Regions from separate parts of the Mesorhizobium sp. WSM4820 genome, predicted to be linked through region 2. Evidence: predicted binding sites of a transcription regulator. Region 2 holds the regulator's gene; each other region holds the start of a gene.
What was found. Region 2 encodes LexA, which represses DNA repair genes until DNA is damaged. Its sites were predicted from a motif close to TGTTCNNNNTGTGTTCNG; they were not measured.
Positions count from the first base shown of each region.

Region 1: the regulator LexA is predicted to act here: its motif matches at 2,507-2,524, upstream of AC0L2R_RS25705 (helicase-related protein).
Region 3: the regulator LexA is predicted to act here: its motif matches at 4,255-4,272, upstream of parE (DNA topoisomerase IV subunit B).

Region 1 covers NZ_JBVVQN010000018.1:85,414-91,790, forward strand. The annotation lists gene AC0L2R_RS25695 (acetyl-CoA C-acetyltransferase) at 1-1,091, shown strand, start outside; gene phbB (acetoacetyl-CoA reductase) at 1,214-1,939, shown strand; gene AC0L2R_RS25705 (helicase-related protein) at 2,700-6,086, shown strand; gene AC0L2R_RS25710 (RNA-binding S4 domain-containing protein) at 6,101-6,377, shown strand, end outside.
Region 2 covers NZ_JBVVQN010000004.1:106,245-112,621, reverse strand. The annotation lists partial or broken gene AC0L2R_RS08580 (ComEC/Rec2 family competence protein) at 1-1,828, shown strand, start outside; gene lexA (transcriptional repressor LexA) at 1,822-2,574, opposite strand; gene AC0L2R_RS08570 (molybdopterin molybdotransferase MoeA) at 2,679-3,884, opposite strand; gene moaC (cyclic pyranopterin monophosphate synthase MoaC) at 3,884-4,381, opposite strand; gene trpC (indole-3-glycerol phosphate synthase TrpC) at 4,448-5,299, opposite strand; gene trpD (anthranilate phosphoribosyltransferase) at 5,304-6,314, opposite strand; gene AC0L2R_RS08550 (SurA N-terminal domain-containing protein) at 6,311-6,377, opposite strand, start outside.
Region 3 covers NZ_JBVVQN010000004.1:313,139-319,515, forward strand. The annotation lists gene gcvH (glycine cleavage system protein GcvH) at 1-4, shown strand, start outside; gene gcvP (aminomethyl-transferring glycine dehydrogenase) at 24-2,834, shown strand; gene AC0L2R_RS09505 (GGDEF domain-containing protein) at 2,906-4,075, opposite strand; gene parE (DNA topoisomerase IV subunit B) at 4,343-6,377, shown strand, end outside.

The DNA of each region.
Region 1 (6,377 bases), on a different contig from region 2:
TTGGTGCCGTCGTCATCAAGGAGTTGCTGTCTCGTGCCGGTGTCGAGCCGGCGGAAGTCGACGAGGTCATCCTCGGCCAGGTGCTGACCGCGGCTCAGGGCCAGAACCCCGCCCGCCAGGCATCTATCGAAGCCGGCCTGCCGAAGGAAACCACCGCCTGGGGCCTCAACCAGGTTTGCGGCTCAGGTCTGCGCGCTGTTGCTCTCGGTATGCAGCAGATCGCGACAGGCGATGCCAAGGTGATCGTCGCCGGCGGGCAGGAATCGATGTCGCTGGCCCCGCACGCTCAACACCTGCGTGCCGGCGTCAAGATGGGCGACTACAAGATGATCGACATCATGATCAAGGATGGGCTGTGGGATGCCTTCAATGGCTACCACATGGGCAACACGGCCGAAAACGTCGCTCGCCAGTTCCAGATTACCCGCGAGGACCAGGACCAGCTCGCATTGGCCTCCCAGAACAAGGCAGAGGCCGCGCAGAAAGCCGGCAAATTCAAGGACGAGATCGTGGCCTTCACCGTCAAGGGCAAGAAGGGCGACACCATTGTCGACCAGGACGAATATATCCGCCACGGCGCCACGATCGAGGCCATGACCAAGCTGAGACCGGCCTTCGACAAGGACGGCACGGTGACCGCCGCCAATGCCTCCGGCATCAATGATGGCGCCGCCGCGGTGCTGCTGATGACCGAAGCGGAAGCCGCAAAGCGTGGCATCACGCCGCTGGCGCGCATCGTGTCCTGGGCGACCGCGGGTGTCGATCCGCAGATTATGGGCACCGGGCCTATTCCCGCCTCGCGCAAGGCGCTGGCCAAGGCCGGCTGGTCGGTCGGCGATCTCGACCTGATCGAGGCCAACGAAGCCTTCGCCGCCCAGGCCTGCGCCGTCAACAAGGACATGGGCTGGGATCCGTCGATCGTCAATGTCAATGGCGGTGCCATCGCCATCGGCCATCCGATCGGCGCCTCCGGGGCCCGCATCTTCAACACGCTGGTTTACGAGATGCGCCGCAGAAGCGCCAGGAAAGGCCTTGCCACGCTGTGCATCGGCGGCGGCATGGGGGTCGCCATGTGCGTGGAAGCGCTGTGAAGTCATCTGCAAAGCGCCGTGAGGACGGAGCGAGCAAGCCGTGAAACAGTCGGTGGCGAACAGGCTCCGCCGTTAGAGCGTTTCCGTTCGCCGCCCGCCGATCGAGAAAAAGGGAGGATATTATGACAAAGGTAGCACTCGTCACCGGTGGGTCGCGCGGCATTGGCGCCGCGATCTCGATCGGCCTGAAAACCGCCGGCTATCAGGTCGCCGCGAACTACGCCGGCAATGACGAAGCGGCGCAGAAATTCAAGGCAGAGACCGGCATCCCCGTCTACAAATGGTCGGTCGCCGACTACGATGCCTGCGCCGCCGGCATCAAGCAGATCGAGGCCGATCTCGGCCCGGTTTCCGTTCTGGTCAACAATGCCGGCATCACCCGCGACGCCATGTTCCACAAGATGACGCGCGAGCAGTGGAAAGAGGTCGTCGACACCAATCTTTCCGGCGTCTTCAACATGACGCACCCACTGTGGGTCGGCATGCGCGACCGCAAGTTCGGCCGCGTCATCACCATCTCCTCGATCAATGGCCAGAAAGGCCAGACCGGCCAGGTCAATTATTCGGCGTCGAAGGCCGGCGATATCGGCTTCACCAAGGCGCTCGCCCAGGAAGGGGCGCGGGTCGGTATCACCGTCAATGTCATCTGCCCCGGCTACATCGCCACCGAGATGGTCAGGGCGATGGACGAGAAGGTGCTCAATGAGCGCGTCATCCCGCAGATCCCGGTCGGCCGCCTCGGCGAGCCGGAAGAGATCGCACGCTGCGTCGTCTTCCTCGCTTCCGACGATGCCGGTTTCATCACCGGCTCGACCATATCAGCCAATGGCGGCCAATATATCACCTGAGGCGTCGGCCTGTTGCCGGTGACTGTTGCAGCCCGCTGCGGCAGCGCTATGCCATGGGAGAGGCTTGAACCAGGCCGTTTTGCATTGCTGGCATCCTGGTGCAGCGACTGCGTCGAACGATGGTCGTGACGCCGATTGTGCCAAAGCGGCGCGCAAAGGTTAACGGCGGGCGTGCGGCCTGTGCAAAACCCTGTTCCCCGCCGGTGGATAACAGGTGGAAAACCTGTTCACGATACTACATATGGGGGTGAACAAACCGGGAAACATGCTTCGGCGCCGATTCGTCGCCGTTTCGTTCCGGCTTTGAGCGCAGTGTTAAACGACAAAGGCTGAAAAACATCCCCAAATGGTTAAGGCGCGTTAGGAAAGTTTAATTATTTCAGAGTGTTGGATGACGCCGGCCGACCTGCATCGATCGTTCAGCGGCAAAGGTTAACGGCGACGTCAGCCCAGCATGAAACGGGCCAGTTCGGCGATTCAGCATGTGGTGAGACTCGCCGGCGAAAAATCCAGATGTAGCCGTGAACAAAACCTGAATCTGCGCGAGTCAGCGATTCGTAGCCGATTCGTTCCAGACTCGTTCCATCTGTTAAATCGAAACGGCGAAACGGATTATCGATGCCGACGGAAGGCTTCGAGCTGCCATCGGAATATTCTGCTTTCGCTTCACGCCCAAAATCCCTATGTGTCGGCAGTCACCCGCGCCACCACGGGGCGCGCTCCCGACAACGCGAGGCAGAGAGCCTTAATTTCCAGGTCAATGAACATCCAGCCGAAACACACTGAGCCACTGATCCTGTCAGGCCGCGACGTGACCGCTGTGCTCGGGCCAACCAACACCGGCAAGACCCATCTCGCCATCGAGCGCATGGTGGCGCATGAAAGCGGCATTATCGGCCTGCCGCTCAGGCTGCTCGCCCGCGAGGTCTACTCGCGCGTCTGCGAAAAAGTCGGCGCTCACAAGGTGGCCCTCATCACCGGTGAGGAGAAGATCCAGCCCGACGGCGCCAGATATTCGGTCTGCACCGTGGAAGCCATGCCGCGCGAGACCGACGCCGCCTTCGTTGCCGTCGACGAGGTCCAACTGGCCGGCGACCTCGAGCGCGGCCACATCTTCACCGACCGCATCCTGCATCTGCGCGGCCGCCAGGAGACGCTGCTGCTCGGCGCAGCGACCATGCACGGAATCCTCCAGCGTCTGCTGAAGGGGGTGTCGGTGGTGACGCGGCCACGGCTGTCGCATCTCGCCTATGCCGGCTCGAAGAAGCTGACCCGCCTGCCGCGACGTACGGCGATCGTCGCCTTCTCCGCCGACGAGGTCTATGCCATCGCCGAACTGATCCGCCGCCAGCAGGGCGGTGCGGCAGTCGTGCTCGGCGCGCTATCGCCGCGCACCCGCAACGCGCAGGTGGAGCTGTTCCAGTCGGGTGATGTCGATTATCTGATTGCCACCGATGCGATCGGCATGGGCCTCAACCTCGATCTCGATCATGTCGCCTTCGCCCAGAACCGCAAGTTCGACGGCTACCAGTATCGCAACCTGACAGCGGCCGAGCTCGGCCAGATCGCCGGCCGCGCCGGCCGGCACTTGCGCGACGGAACTTTTGGCGTCACCGGCCAGGTCGATCCACTGGACGAGGAACTGGTCAAGAAGATCGAAGCGCATGATTTCGACCCGGTGAAGGTGCTGCAATGGCGCACCGCGCGTTTCGATTTCGCCAACCTCGACGCGCTGAAGCGCTCAATCGAGACCAACGCGCCGGTTGAAGGCCTGACGCGCGCGCTGCCGGCGGTCGATGCGCAGGCGCTCGAACATCTGTCCCGCGACGAGGACATCCGGGCGCTTGCCACCGACGCCAGGCGCGTGGCGCTGTTGTGGGAGGCCTGCGCCCTTCCCGATTACAGGAAGATCGCCCCGGCTCAGCATGCCGACCTGATCGCCTCGATCTACATGGACCTTGCCAGGCATGGCCATGTCGATGAGAATTACATGGCCGAGCAGGTACGCCGCGCCGACACCACCGAGGGCGACATCGACACGCTGTCGCACCGGATCGCCCAGATCCGCACCTGGACTTTCGTTTCCAACCGGCCCGGCTGGCTGGCCGATCAGGCACACTGGCAGGAAAAGACGCGCGAAATCGAAGACAGATTGTCGGATGCGCTGCATGAGCGGTTGACGAAACGCTTCGTAGACCGCAGGACTTCCGTCCTCATGCGGCGCCTTAGAGAAAATACCATGCCTGAAGCCGAAATCAGTCCAACCGGAACCGTCCTCGTCGAAGGCCATCATGTCGGCGAGTTGCAGGGGTTCCGCTTCACCGCGGACCAAAGCGCCGGCGGCGAGGACGCCAAGGCGGTGCGCACAGCAGCCCAGAAGGCGCTTGCAGCCGAATTCGAGGCGCGGGCCGAACGCTTCGGCGCCTCGGCCAATGGCGACATCGCGCTCGGCTCCGATGGCACGCTGCGCTGGATCGGCGCGCCGATCGGCACGCTGGTCGCAGGCGACGAGCCGTTGAAGCCGCGCCTGGTGCTGTTGGCCGACGAGCAGCTCACCGGTCCCGCCCGCGACAAGGTCGCGGCGCGCGCCGAGCGCTTCGTCAATTTCCAGATCGAGTCGCTGCTGAAGCCGCTGGTCGACCTCAAGAACGCCGAGCAGATCACCGGCATCGGCCGCGGCGTCGCCTTCCAGCTCGTCGAGAATTTCGGCCTCATCAACCGCCGCGACATCGCCGAGGAGATGAAGTCGCTCGACCAGGAGGGCCGCGCCGCCCTGCGCCGGCTCGGCGTGCGCTTCGGCGCCTACCACGTCTTCGTGCCGGCGCTGATCAAGCCGGCCCCGGCCGGACTGGTGACGCTGTTGTGGGCGCTGCAGAACGACGGCAAGGACAAGCCTGGCTTTGGCGACGTGGTTCACGCGCTGGCCTCCGGCCGCACCTCGGTGGTCATCGATCCCACCTTCGACAAGACCTTCTACAAGCTGGCCGGCTACCGCAATCTCGGCCGTCGTGCGGTGCGCGTCGACATCCTCGAACGGCTGGCCGACCTGATCCGGCCCGCAACCAACTGGAAGCCGGGCCTCGGCCAGCGCCCCGACGGCGCCTATGACGGTCAGTCCTTCATGGTAACGCCGCCGATGATGTCGATCCTCGGCGCCACGGCCGACGATATGGAAGAGATCTTGAAAGGCCTCGGCTACCGGGCCGAGCCGAAGCCGGCTGTCGAGGTGAAGGCACGGCTCGAGGCACAGGACAATGTCGCGCGTGAAGCCGCCGCGGCCAAGCAGGCGGCGGAGGCACAAGCCGAGCAGGCCAAGGCAGCGGAAGCCGCGATTGCCGACGCAGCCGTCGAGACGCCGGCCGACAGTTCTGAGCCGGATGCAGTGGCAGAAGCCACGGCGGAGGCTCTCGCGGAACCCGCTACCGAAGCGGAACCTGTCGCAGAAGCTCAGCTGCAAACTCCGCCTGAGGTCACGGTAGAGGGTCTGCCTGCAGCTGAAGCCGCAATTCGAGAGGCAGCACCCGAAACCGCCGAGGTTGAGGTCGCACAGGCGGAGCCGGCTTCCGAAGCCTCGCCCGCAACGGCAGCAGTCTCGGCCGAACCTGCCGCGGCAGTGGAAGCCGCCACCGGCGAGGCTGCTCCAGTGGCCGAGAAAGAGGCCGAAGAACCAAAACCCATCCTGTTGTGGCGGCAGGGCCGCTTCGACCAGCGCCCACGCCACCGCCACCACGACAACCGGCCCCGTGACAGGGACAATCGCCCGCGCAGCCCACAAGCCGCGCGCGATGGCCGCAGCAACGCGCCGGCAGAGGCCGGGCAGCAGACCGGCGCACCGGGCGGCCGGCCCGCCCGTGAAGGACGCCGCGACGGCGACGGCGCCGGCAAGCCGCGCTTCGACCGCAGCAAGTTCAAGCCCAAGCCCCAGGGCGAGCCAGGCGAACGGCGCGAAGGCAAGCCGCAGGGCGAGCGCCCCGATCGTCGCGAAAGCCGGCCCGACTGGAAAGGCGGCAGGCCGGACGGCAAGAGCGGCGCGCCTGGTGGAAAGCCCGCGTTCCAGCCGAAGCCTCGCGAGGAGCGTCCGGTGCGCTTCGACCCGGATTCCCCCTTCGCCAAGCTCGCCGCGTTGCGCGACCAGCTGAAGAAGTAAGTTCGTTCGCTCCGATGGTCACTGATGCCCGCCAGCGCATCGACAAATGGCTGTTCTTTTCGCGTGCGGTGAAATCGCGCTCGCTGGCGGCGAAGCTGGTGGTGGCCGGACGCGTTCGCATCAATCGCGACAAAGCAGCGCAGGCCTCCGATCTGGTCCGCCTCGGCGACGTCCTGACCATCACTCTCGAGCGGCGCATCTTCGTCTGGAAGGTGCTCGGCACCGGCAGCCGGCGCGGTCCCGCCGAGGAAGCGCGCTTGCTTTACGAGGATATCTCGCCGCCGCCGGCAC
Region 2 (6,377 bases):
ATGCACCCGAACGTGTCAGGGTGTCGGCACGCAAGATTCCCGCTGAGATGACCGCAGGCTCGGTGGCAACCGGCTATGTGAGGCTTCTGCCTCCAACTGGCCCGGTCAGACCGGACAGCTTTGACTTCTCCTTCGACAGCTATTTCGCCGGTATCGGTGCCAGTGGCTTTTTCCTCGGCAGTCCAAAGATCGTCGTCTCCGAAGATGCACCGTTATCCGCACGCCTTTCTTCGTCGATCGAGAAGGCGCGCGAAACCATCGCCGACCATATCAGGGACAGCATCGGTGGTGCCGAGGGGGAGATTGCCGCTGCGTTGATCGTCGGCGTGCGTGCCGGCATCCCCGAAGAGATAAACGAATCGATGCGGCGCACCGGCATCTACCACATCATCTCCATTTCCGGCCTGCACATGGCGCTTGTCGCCGGCACCGTCATGGGATTGCTGCGCGGCGCCTTTGCGCTGTTTCCCGACTTTTCGTCGCGCCGGCCGGTCAAGAAATATGCGGCTGCTGCCGCACTCGTCTCCATCGCTGCCTATCTGATCTTTTCCGGTATCGTGGTCGCGGCTGAACGCAGCTTCATCATGCTGGCGGTAATGCTTGTCGCCGTGCTGTTCGACCGGGCGGCACTCACCATGCGCAACCTGGCGATTTCGGCCATCGCCGTTATCGTCGTGTCGCCGCACGAGGTGGTCGGCGCAAGCTTCCAGATGTCGTTCGCCGCGACTGCGGCTCTCGTGGGCGCCTATGCCGGTTGGTCCGACTATCGTGCCGACAAGGCCAAGGCGCCGCGACAGCGACGGTCACCGGCCGCTTTCGTCACGCGCAAGGTCGTCGCCGGGGCAGGCACCATCGCAATGACCTCCATCATTGCCGGCAGCGCCACCGCGCTCTTCGCCATCTGGCACTTCCAGCGCGTCTCGCCGCTCAGCCTGTTCGCCAATCTGGCCGTCATGCCGATCGTCACGATCGTCATGTTCCTGGCCGTCCTCAGCGCCCTGTCAATGCCTTTCGGCCTCGACGGCCCCTTCCTCTACATGATGGGCAAGGGCCTGACGGCGATGATCGCAATTTCGGGATGGATCTCGGAGCGTTCGCCGATCGATGCAGTCGGACTGATTTCGTTGCAATCGGTTCTGCTGGTGACGGTCGCCCTGGTCATCGCCACGATGGCGACGACGTGGCTGCGGCTTGCCGCACTTCCCTTTGCGCTCGCCGGCCTGCTGACGATTTCCGAGACGCGCACCCCCGACGTGCTGATCTCGGAGGATGCGCACCTGGTGGCGCTGCCGATCGGCGGCGGCGAACTTGCCGTCAACCGGATGCGTTCGAACGAATTCACCACCGACAACTGGAAACATGCGCTGGTTTCAACAACGATCGTCGAGCCGGAGACATTCGAAAAAGGAGATGTGCAGTTCGACATCGCCGACCCGGCCGACCTGCCGCCGGGAGCGCCTTTCACCTGCACTGCCGGCCTGTGCTTGGCCCGGCATCCGTCCGGCGCGCTCATTGCGCTCGCCGACAACCGCAAAACCGCGCGGCCGGCCTGTGCCTTTGCGGATTTGATCGTCATCGACGACGCCACAGCCTATTACAAACCCTGCCGCACCCGCTGGTTCTCGTCGTCACCAAACGGCAGCTCGCTCGCATGGGCAGTGCCGCCGTCTTCTTCGATCCGCTATCGGCGACGACGCGCGCAGAAATCCGTTTTGCCGTCAGACAGCCATACAGGCCCTGGCATGAGCAGCGGCGATTTTCGCGCGAGGCGAGGGGCCTGCCGCCATACCGCAGGGCCGAGAAACCCCAGAAGCCTGCCCTTCAGTAACGCCGGATCAGTCCGACGAGCTTGCCCTGCACCTTGACCCGGTCCGGCCCGAAGATGCGCGTCTCGTAGGCCGGATTGGCGGCTTCCAGTGCGATCGAGGCACCTTTGCGGCGGAATCGTTTCAGCGTCGCTTCCTCCTCGTCGACCAGAGCGACAATGATCTCGCCAGGCTGCGCGGTGTCGGCGTTGCGGATGATGACCGTGTCGCCGTCGAAGATGCCGGCCTCGATCATCGAATCACCCTTGACCTCCAGCGCGTAGTGCGTGCCGCCGGTGATCATGTCCGGTGGCACCGAGATCGAATGCGTCTGGTGCTGGATGGCGTCGATCGGCACACCGGCAGCGATGCGGCCCATCACCGGTATGGAGACGGTGGCAACGACGTCGTCGTCATTGCCGGCGGCACGCATGCGCGAAGGTGCCGGCTTGATCTGCCGTCCGAGGCCGCCCTGTCCAAGCCCGCCCTGGCCAAGGCTGCCTTGAATGACGCTCGGCGAGAATTTGCGCGCCGCATTGAGGCCCGGCGCGATCGAATCGGGCAGCCGCAGCACCTCCAGCGCGCGGGCGCGGTTGGGCAGGCGGCGAATGAAACCGCGTTCCTCCAGCGCCGTGATCAGCCGGTGGATCCCCGATTTGGAGGCGAGGTCGAGCGCTTCCTTCATCTCGTCGAACGAGGGCGGAATGCCGCTTTCCTTCAGTCGTTCGTGAATGAACATCAGCAGTTCATGTTGTTTGCGTGTCAGCATCGCGACCCCCAACAGAATCAGAAAAACAAACCCAGAACAAACACTATCTGTTCCAGTTGTGTTCCGCAACCATTTAAAGTTTAATGAATGTGTTGACGTTTTGTTCAGCGTAGCATCAGCACGCTGCAGGCGGCGCCCGCTGCGGCTGCGGGAGCGAATGGCTCGCGCACGACCAGTCCGTTGGCGTCGGCCAGCATTCTGAGCATCGAGGAATCCTGGATACTGAACGGCGTTGCCTCAAGCGTGCCGGCTTCTTCCTTCACCACCGCGCGTACATAGTCCTGCCTGAGATCGTTGGCCGGCATGGCGGCGCCGAGCCGCGCCTGACGCATGTCCTGGCGGAAGGCGCGGCCGCCGAGCCGCGCCAGCAGCGGCTTCAGAAAGAGCTGCGTGCAGACCAGGCTGGCCACCGGATTGCCGGGCAGGCCGATGCAGCGGATGGCGCCCAGCCGCCCGAACATCAGTGGCTTGCCGGGCCGCATGGCGATTTTCCAGAAATCAAGCGCCATGCCTTCGCCGGTCAGCACGTCATGGACGAGGTCATGGTCCCCGACCGAGGCGCCGCCCAGCGTGACGATGACGTCCGCGCCTGCGTCGACGGCTTTTGTCACCAGCGCGGCGATCGCCTCCTTGCGGTCGGGGGCGATGCCGAGATCGAGTGCGCTGGCGCCGACCGAGCGGGCCGCGGCGGCGACGCCATACGCATTGGAGGAGATGATCTGGTCGGGGCCAAGGTCGCTGCCCGGCGGCAGCAATTCGTCGCCGGTGGCGATGATGGCGACCAGCGGCCGTTTCACCACGCGGACCTGCTGGTGGTTGGCCGACGCCGCCAGCGACAATGCCGCCGGATCAAGCAGGCGGCCTTTCTCCAGCAGCGCGTCGCCCTTCGAGAAATCGAGCCCGAGGCGGCGGATGTTGCGGCCTTCAACCGTGGGCGCGGTCACTTCGACCATGCCGCCGCCGAGGTCGCGGACATTCTCCTGGATGACGATGGTGTCGGCGCCTGCAGGAAGCGGCGCGCCGGTGAAGATGCGCACGGCCTGCGCCGGGCCGACTGTTCCGGCAAAGCCTCGTCCGGCCGGCGCCATGCCGATCACCGAAAGTCTCGCGGGCACGGACGCGACATCGTCGGCCCGCACGGCATAGCCGTCCATGGCCGACGCGTTGAATGGCGGCTGGGTGCGGAGCGCCATGAGCGGCTCCGCCAGCACGCGGTCGGCGGCATCCATCAGGGCGACGCTTTCAGCCTGCAAGGGCGCAGCATCCGCAAGCAGGTGCTCGAGCGCCTCGGCGACCGCCAGCAGCGCCATTATTGGCCTGCCCCCTGGGCATCCGCCTTGTAGTCGCCGGATTTGCCGCCGGTTTTTTCCACCAGCCTGATGCCGGAGATCGCCATGCCGCGATCGACCGCCTTGGCCATATCATAGATGGTCAGGCAGGCGACCGAGACGGCGGTCAGCGCTTCCATCTCGACGCCGGTCTTGCCGGTGACGCGGGCCAGCGCCGTGACCTTCAGGCCGGGCACCGTCGCGTCAGGTTCGATGTCTACCGATACCTTGGTCAACAGCAGCGGATGGCAGAGCGGGATCAGTTCATGCGTCCTCTTGGCCGCCATGATGCCGGCGATGCGCGCCGTGCCCAGCACGTCGCCCTTCTTGGCATCGCCGTCGAGAATCATTTTCAGCGTTTCGGGCCGCATCGAGACAAGACCTTCGGCGATTGCCGTGCGGGTCGTCTCCGCCTTGTCGCCGACATCGACCATATTGGCTTCGCCTTTCGCGCCAAGATGGGTGAGGGCGGCCGACATCGTCAGGTCACCCTGGAGCGACGTGCGTCCGTTTGGACGCACAAAGTACACTCTGACGCTTTGCATCTATGCATCATGCTCTCCGAACATCGATTCCGATTTTCGGGCAGATGCATTGGCGGGCGCCTTGCCCGTCAAAAGCAGGTGCGTCGCAGTGGCCACGTCCTGTTGCCGCATCAGGCTCTCGCCGACGAGGAAAGTGCCAATGTCGCTCCGTTCCAGCCTGCGGCAGTCCTGGTGCGAGAAAATACCGCTCTCGCTGACCAGCAGCCGGTCGGCCGGCACCATCGCCGCGAGCCGCTCCGATGTCTCGATGCTGGTTTCGAACGTCCGCAGATTGCGGTTGTTGATGCCGATCAGCCGCGACGACAGTTTCAGCGCGCGTTCCGTCTCGGCCTCGTCATGCACCTCGACCAGCGCATCCATGCCGAGCTCGAACGCCGTCGTCTCGAGTTCCCTGGCCACGGCGTCATCGACGCTCGCCATGATGATCAGGATGGCGTCCGCGCCCCACGCACGGGCCTCGAACACCTGATAGGGCTCGAATAGAAAATCCTTGCGCAAAGCCGGCAATGTCACGGCGCTGCGCGCATTGGTGAGGAATTCAGGCGCCCCTTGGAAAGACGGCGCATCGGTCAGCACCGAGAGGCAGGCAGCCCCACCTTTGGCATAGGCCCTGGCCAGCGCCGGCGGATCGAAATCGGCGCGGATCAGGCCCTTGGACGGGCTCGCCTTCTTGATCTCGGCGATCAGCGCGAAACTGCCGGATTTGCGTTTGGCTTCAAGGGCCGAGAGAAAGCCGCGTGGTGCGTCGGTATCCTTTGCCCGCGCCTTGATTTCGGCAAGCGGCACCCGCGCCTTCGCCGCCGCGATCTCGTCGCGCTTGTAGGCTTCGATCTTGCGCAGGATATCAGACACGGCGCTATCCGTTCGAAATCTCGACCAGCCGGTCAAGCACCTTCAGCGCCCGGCCGCTGTCGATGGCTTGCGCCGCCGTCGCCATGCCATCGGCAAGCGTCGTCGCCTTTCCCGCCACCACCAGTCCGGCGCCGGCGTTCATCAGCACCGTATCGCGAAAGGCACCGGCAGCGCCGCCCAGCATGTCGCGCAGCGCCTGGGCGTTGTAGGCGGCATCGCCGCCGCGCAACTCGTCCTTGGTATGCCGCTTCAGCCCGACCGCTTCCGGGGTCAGCGTAAAGCTGCGGATCTCGCCGCCGACCAGTTCGGCGACCTGGGTTTCGCCGGTGGTGGTGATCTCGTCATAGCCGTCGCCATGGGCGACCCAGGCGTGGTCGGCGCCCAGTGCCTTCAACGTCTCGGCCACCGGAATAATCCATTCCGGCAAGAAGACGCCAACCATCTGCCTGACGACACCAGCCGGATTGGAGAGCGGGCCAAGCAGGTTGAAGATGGTGCGGGTGCCGAGCTCGACGCGGATCGGGCCGACATGCTTCATCGCCGGATGATGCGCCGGCGCGAACATGAAGCCGACGCCTGCGTCGTGGATGCAGCGGCCGATCGTTTCCGGCGGGATGTCGAGCTTGACGCCGAGCGCGGTCAGCACGTCGGCGGCGCCGGTCTGCGAGGACAGTCCGCGATTGCCGTGCTTGGCCACCGGCACGCCGCAGGCGGCGATGACGAAGGCGGATGCGGTCGAGATGTTGACGCTGTGCGAATTGTCGCCGCCGGTGCCGACGATGTCGATGGCGCCAGCCGGCGCGTCGACGCGCAGCATCTTGGCGCGCATGGTGGCGACAGCGCCGGAAATCTCGCTCACCGTCTCGCCGCGCACGCGCAGCGCCATCAGGAAGCCGCCGATCTGGCCGGGCGTAGCGTCGCCCGACATGATGATGTCGAAGGCATCGCGCGCTTCCTCGAAGGAAAGCGAGCTGCCGGCGGCGACCTTGGCGATATGGGTCTTGAGCGCGCTCATCTGGTCAGGGCTTGGGCAACGGCGGTCTGGTCGATGCGAACGTCATATTGCGTCTGCAGCTGC
Region 3 (6,377 bases), 210 kb from region 2:
TTGAGAGAGCAGGACCAGGAAAGATGACTGCAGCACCCTACTCCTTCTCGGCCCGCCATATCGGCCCCGGCCTCAATGATGTCAGAGCCATGCTGGCGACGATCGGCGTTCCGTCGGTCGAGACGCTGATCAGCCAGGCTGTGCCGAAATCGATCCGGCTCGACCGGCCGCTGGCCTTGCCGGCCCCGGCGAGCGAAGCCGAGGCGCTGGCCGAGCTGTCAGCGACAATGGCGAAAAATACAGTTTTGAAGAGCTTCATCGGCGCCGGCTATCACGGGGTCCACGTGCCGCCGGTCATCCAGCGCAACCTGTTCGAGAACCCGGCCTGGTATACGGCTTACACGCCCTACCAGGCCGAGATCAGCCAGGGCCGGCTCGAAATGCTGTTCAATTTCCAGACCTTGGTCACCGAACTGACCGGGCTGCCGGTCGCGTCGGCCTCGTTGCTCGACGAGGCGACGGCGGTGGCCGAAGCAGTCGGCATCGCGTTACGCCACCACCGCGACAAGCGGACCAAGGTGGCGCTGGCCGGCACGCCGCATCCGCAGACGCTTGACGTCGTGCGCACCCGCGCCGAGCCGCTCGGCATCGAGGTCGACGGTGACACGATCGACGACAACACAGCCGCTCTGCTGGTCTCCTGGCCCGATACGTTTGGCGTCTATGGCGACCACAGGGCGGCAATCGAGAAAGCCCGCGCCACCGGCGCGCTGGTCGTCTTCATTGCCGATCCGCTCGCCCTGACGCTGACCGACGCGCCGGCTGCGCTTGGCGCCGACATCGCCGTCGGCCCGATGCAGCGCTTCGGCGTGCCGATGGGCTTTGGCGGGCCGCATGCCGCTTATTGCGCCGTTTCCGACAGGCTGACGCGGCTGATGCCCGGCCGCCTGGTCGGCCAGTCCACCGACAGCAAGGGCCGGCCCGGCTATCGCCTCGCCTTGCAGACGCGTGAACAGCATATCCGCCGTGACAAGGCGACCTCCAACATCTGCACCGCGCAGGCGCTGCTCGCCAACATGGCGACCGCCTATGCGATCTGGCACGGCCCTGCCGGGCTGCAGGCGATTGCCGGCCGAATCCATGCATTGGCCAACCGGCTGGCTGCCGGTCTCGAGGCAGCAGGAATTTCGGTGCTTGGCGCAAGCCGCTTCGACACCGTGGCGGTGGAAGTGAAAGGCAGAGCCGGGGCGATTGGCGCCGCAGCCGAAAAGACCGGCCGATTGCTGCGCGTCATCGACGCCGACCGCATCGGCATCAGCTTCGACGAAACCTCGACCGAGGCCGATCTGGAAGCGATCGCGGCGCTGTTCGGCGCCAAGCCGGGCGCGGCCGTCGGCAGCACCATGCCCGGAAAATCGCGTGGCAAGGCGTTTCTCACGCAGCCTGTCTTCCGCGAAAACCACTCGGAAACCGACATGATGCGCTTCCTGCGCCGGCTGGCAGACAAGGACCTGGCGCTCGACCGCGCCATGATCCCGCTCGGCTCCTGCACGATGAAACTCAATGCCGCCGCCGAGATGATGCCGGTAAGCTGGCCTGATATCGCCAATTTGCATCCCTTCGCCCCGGCAAGCCATTCGGCCGGCTACCGCGCCATGATCGACGAACTGGAAGCCTGGCTGGCGGAGATCACCGGGTTCGACGCGGTGACCCTGCAGCCCAACGCCGGCAGCCAGGGCGAGTATGCCGGGCTGCTCGCCATTCGCGGCTATCACCGCTCACGCGGCGAAGCTCACCGCACGGTCTGCCTGATTCCGTCATCGGCGCATGGCACCAATCCGGCGAGTGCGGCGATGGCCGGCATGAACGTCGTCGTCGTGCGCTGCACCGAAGACGGCAACATCGACGTCGATGACCTGAAAGCCAAGGCGGACGAGCATGCGCAAGACCTTGCGGCGCTGATGTTCACCTATCCCTCGACGCACGGCGTTTTCGAGGAAGGCGCGCGCGACCTCTGCGCCCTTGTCCACGAGCATGGCGGCCAGGTCTATTTCGACGGCGCCAACCTCAACGCGCTGGTCGGTCTCGCCCGCCCCGGCGACATCGGCGCCGACGTCTGCCACATGAACCTGCACAAGACGTTCTGCATCCCGCATGGCGGCGGCGGTCCCGGCGTCGGCCCGATCGGCGTCAAGGCGCATCTGCAACCCTATCTGCCCGGCCACGTCGTCGAAGGCTCGGGCCATGCCGTGTCGGCTGCACCGTTCGGCAGCGCTTCGATCCTGCCGATCACCTGGATGTATATCCGGATGATGGGCGCTTCGGGCCTGAAGCAGGCGACCGAGACGGCGATCATTTCCGCCAATTATGTGGCGACGCGGCTCGGAGCGCATTTCCCGGTGCTCTACAAGGGCAGGCACGAGCGCGTCGCGCATGAATGCATCCTCGATACCCGCGTGCTCAAGGACAGTGCCGGTATCAGCGTCGACGACGTCGCCAAGCGGCTGATCGACTATGGTTTCCATGCGCCGACCATGTCGTTTCCGGTCGCCGGCACGCTGATGGTCGAGCCGACCGAGTCCGAGCCCAAGCGCGAGCTCGATCGCTTCTGCGAGGCGATGATCGCGATATCAGGCGAGGCAGCCAAGGTGGCGAAAGGCGAATGGCCCCTAGCCGACAATCCGCTGGTCAATGCGCCGCATACCGCCGCCGAGGCGCTGGCCGGCCAGTGGACCCATCCCTATTCGCGCCTGGAGGCGGCCTACCCCGCCGGCGATGCCGACACGTCAGCCAAATACTGGCCGCCGGTGTCGCGCATCGACAATGTCGCCGGCGACCGCAACCTCGTCTGCTCCTGCCCGCCGCTGTCGGAATATCTGGGGGCGGCGGAGTAGACCATGATCCCGAAAAGTGGAATCCGGTTTTCGGACAAGATCATGGTCTAACAAGAAGATAGAAGCCTCAATCAGGCAGAACGCAAGGCCGGCGCGTCGGCCTTGCTCGCCTTGTTCTGGGCGACGACGCGATTTCGCCCGGCGCGCTTTGCCGCATAGAGTGCGGCGTCGGCTTCGGCCAGCACATTGTCGAGACTGGTGCCATCCGTCCCGCCAAAGCCGATGCCGCCACTGACTGTGCTGCGCAACGGACCAAGCTGGGTGGCGACGACTTCCGTGCCGAAGGCGACGCTGATCTTGCTCGCAATGTCGTAAGCTTTCTCTTCAGTCATCCGCGACATGACGAGGACGAATTCCTCGCCGCCCAGCCGGAAGGCGTCGACGCCGGTCCTGGAGTATTTTCTGACGACAGCGGCGAAGCGGCGCAGAACCTGATCGCCGACCGGATGACCGAATACATCGTTCGTCTTCTTGAAATGGTCGAGGTCGAACATGGCGACGGACATGAACGGGCCGAAAATCCGCTCGCCGTAGAATGCCGTCAACGCCCGCCGGTTCATCAGCCCGGTCAATGGGTCGGTCATGGTCTCGGCCTTCAGTTCAATCTGCGCCTGCAAATGGTGCAGGGAGAGCGTCAATGCGCCGAGCCCCGTCATGCAGGCGACCGCCACGGCGGAATTCAACCGTTCGGCCCAGTTGTCGGGCGCAACGCCGAGCACCCATTGGCCCTTGACCAGCAGGACCGCGCCGCAAAGTCCGAAGGACAGCGCACAGACGCCGCTCAGGAACGAAACGACCAGCAATATCCGGCGATCATGACCACCTTTGATCCAGAACATCACCCCGATAAGCGAGAGCAGCGCCGTTACCGTCGCGTAGGTGACGATGAAGCCGACGCCGTCAAAGCCCAGCGACGTCGCGCCTGCGCAAACCACCATCGCAGCCAGGGTCGGCAAGATGGCGCGCCTGTAGTCGTGGACGCCGAGATACTGCATGGCCGACAGGCAGAGGGTCAGAAGGCCCAGGCTGAGAAGCGCAAGCACGATCTGGCAAAGCCAAGGGCTGGGATGCTTGGCATAGTGCCAGAACAAGACCACATGTGCGACGAGCACGAGAATGCCGCACGCCACCGTCAGCACAAAGCGTGCCTGTGGCGCGGTGCACCAGATCGCAAACAGGGTGATGCTGAGGCACGTGCCCGACAACGCTGCCGCAAGCAGGAGCGAACTGTAATCCAACATGCGTAAGCGACAGCCTCTTCTCGGGTTCTGCCGCATTCTAGGTCAGCAGCAATCCGCGAATACCCTTTTTCGGCCAACCTTCCGGCGTAACCTCCGGACAAGGTTTACAAAGCGTCGATGCCCTCGGCCCATTTCCGCCGCTTGGTTGTCGAATGGTTTTGCAGTAAGAGGCTCTATCCTCGAACGTAACGGGAACCTCCGTCGCCTGCCCGCAAAAAGCGTGGCAGTATCGGGTGGTGATTCGCAGCATCGCAATCCAGGACCAGCATGAACGACAGCAACGATCTTTTCGGCAATTTGGACAAGCAGCCGCAACCGGTTCGCGCCACCGCGCGCCCGGCCGACCCGCTGGTGCAGGCGGCGAAGCGCCCGGCATCCCGCGACGGCAGCGAGAGCTACAGTGCCGCCGACATCGAGGTTCTGGAAGGGCTGGAGCCGGTGCGGCGGCGGCCCGGCATGTATATCGGCGGCACCGACGACAAGGCGATGCACCATTTGTTCGCCGAGGTCATCGACAATTCGATGGACGAGGCGGTCGCCGGCCACGCGACTTTCATCGACGTCGAGCTTTCGGCCGACGGATATCTGGCGGTGACCGACAATGGCCGCGGCATTCCGGTCGATCCGCATCCGAAATTCAAGAAGCCTGCGCTCGAAGTCATCATGACGACGCTGCATTCCGGCGGCAAGTTCGACAGCAAGGTCTACGAGACCTCGGGCGGCCTGCACGGCGTCGGCGTCTCCGTCGTCAACGCGCTGTCGGACCATCTCGAGGTCGAGGTCGCGCGCGGCCGCCAGCTCTATCGCCAGCGCTTTTCGCGGGGCGTTCCGGTGACCGGCCTGGAACAGCTCGGCGAGGTGCATAACCGCCGCGGCACCAGGATACGCTTCCATCCCGACGAGCAGATCTTCGGCAAGGGTGCTGCTTTCGAGCCGGCGCGGCTCTATCGGATGACGCGCTCGAAGGCCTATCTGTTCGGCGGCGTCGAGATCCGCTGGACCTGCGACCCCTCGCTGATCAAGGAGAAGGACACGACGCCCGCCAAGGCCGAGTTCCATTTTCCCGGCGGCCTCAAGGACTATCTGAAAGCCTCGCTCGGCGACGAATTCCAGGTCACCCGCGAAATCTTTGCCGGCAAAAGCGACAGGCAAGGCGGCCACGGCTCGCTCGAATGGGCGGTGACCTGGTTCGGCGGCGACGGGTTCCTCAACTCCTACTGCAACACCATCCCGACCGGCGAAGGCGGCACCCATGAGGCTGGCTTCCGCAACGTCTTGACGCGCGGCCTGCGCGCCTATGCCGAGCTGGTCGGCAACAAGCGCGCTTCGATCGTCACCTCGGAAGACGTCATGATCTCGGCGGCGGGCATGCTGTCAGTGTTCATCCGCGAGCCGGAATTCGTCGGCCAGACCAAGGACCGGCTGGCGACGATCGAGGCGATCAGGATCGTCGAGGCCGCGATCCGCGACCCCTTCGACCACTGGCTGGCCGACAACCCGCAGGAAGCTTCGAAGCTGCTCGAATGGGTGATCGCGCGTGCTGACGAGCGGGTGCGCCGCCGCCAGGAAAAGGAAGTCTCGCGCAAGAGCGCGGTGCGCAAGCTGCGCCTGCCCGGCAAGCTCGCCGACTGCACGCAGAATGCCGCGGCCGGCGCCGAACTCTTCATCGTCGAGGGCGATTCGGCCGGCGGCTCGGCGAAACAGGCGCGCGACCGCGCCAGCCAGGCAGTGCTGCCGCTACGCGGCAAGATTCTCAACGTCGCCAGCGCCGGCAACGACAAGCTGGCTGGCAACCAGCAGATTTCCGACCTGATCCAGGCGCTTGGCTGTGGCACGCGGTCAAAATACCGCGATCAGGATCTGCGCTACGACCGGGTCATCATCATGACCGACGCCGACGTCGACGGCGCCCACATCGCTTCGCTGCTGATCACCTTCTTCTATCAGGAGATGCCGAGCCTGGTCCGCGACGGCCATCTCTACCTGGCGGTGCCGCCGCTCTACTCGATCCGCCAAGGCGGCAAGGTCGCCTATGCCCGCGACGATGCGCACAAGGACGAACTGCTGCGCACCGAGTTCACCGGGCGCGGCAAGGTCGAAATCGGCCGCTTCAAGGGGTTGGGCGAAATGATGGCCGCCCAGCTCAAGGAAACCACCATGGACCCGAGAAAGCGCACGCTGCTCAGGGTCGATGTGATCGACGCCGAGGCGGCGACCAAGGATGCGGTCGACGCGCTGATGGGTACCAAGCCGGAAGCCCGCTTCCGCTTCATCCAGGAACGCGCGGAATTCGCCGAGACGG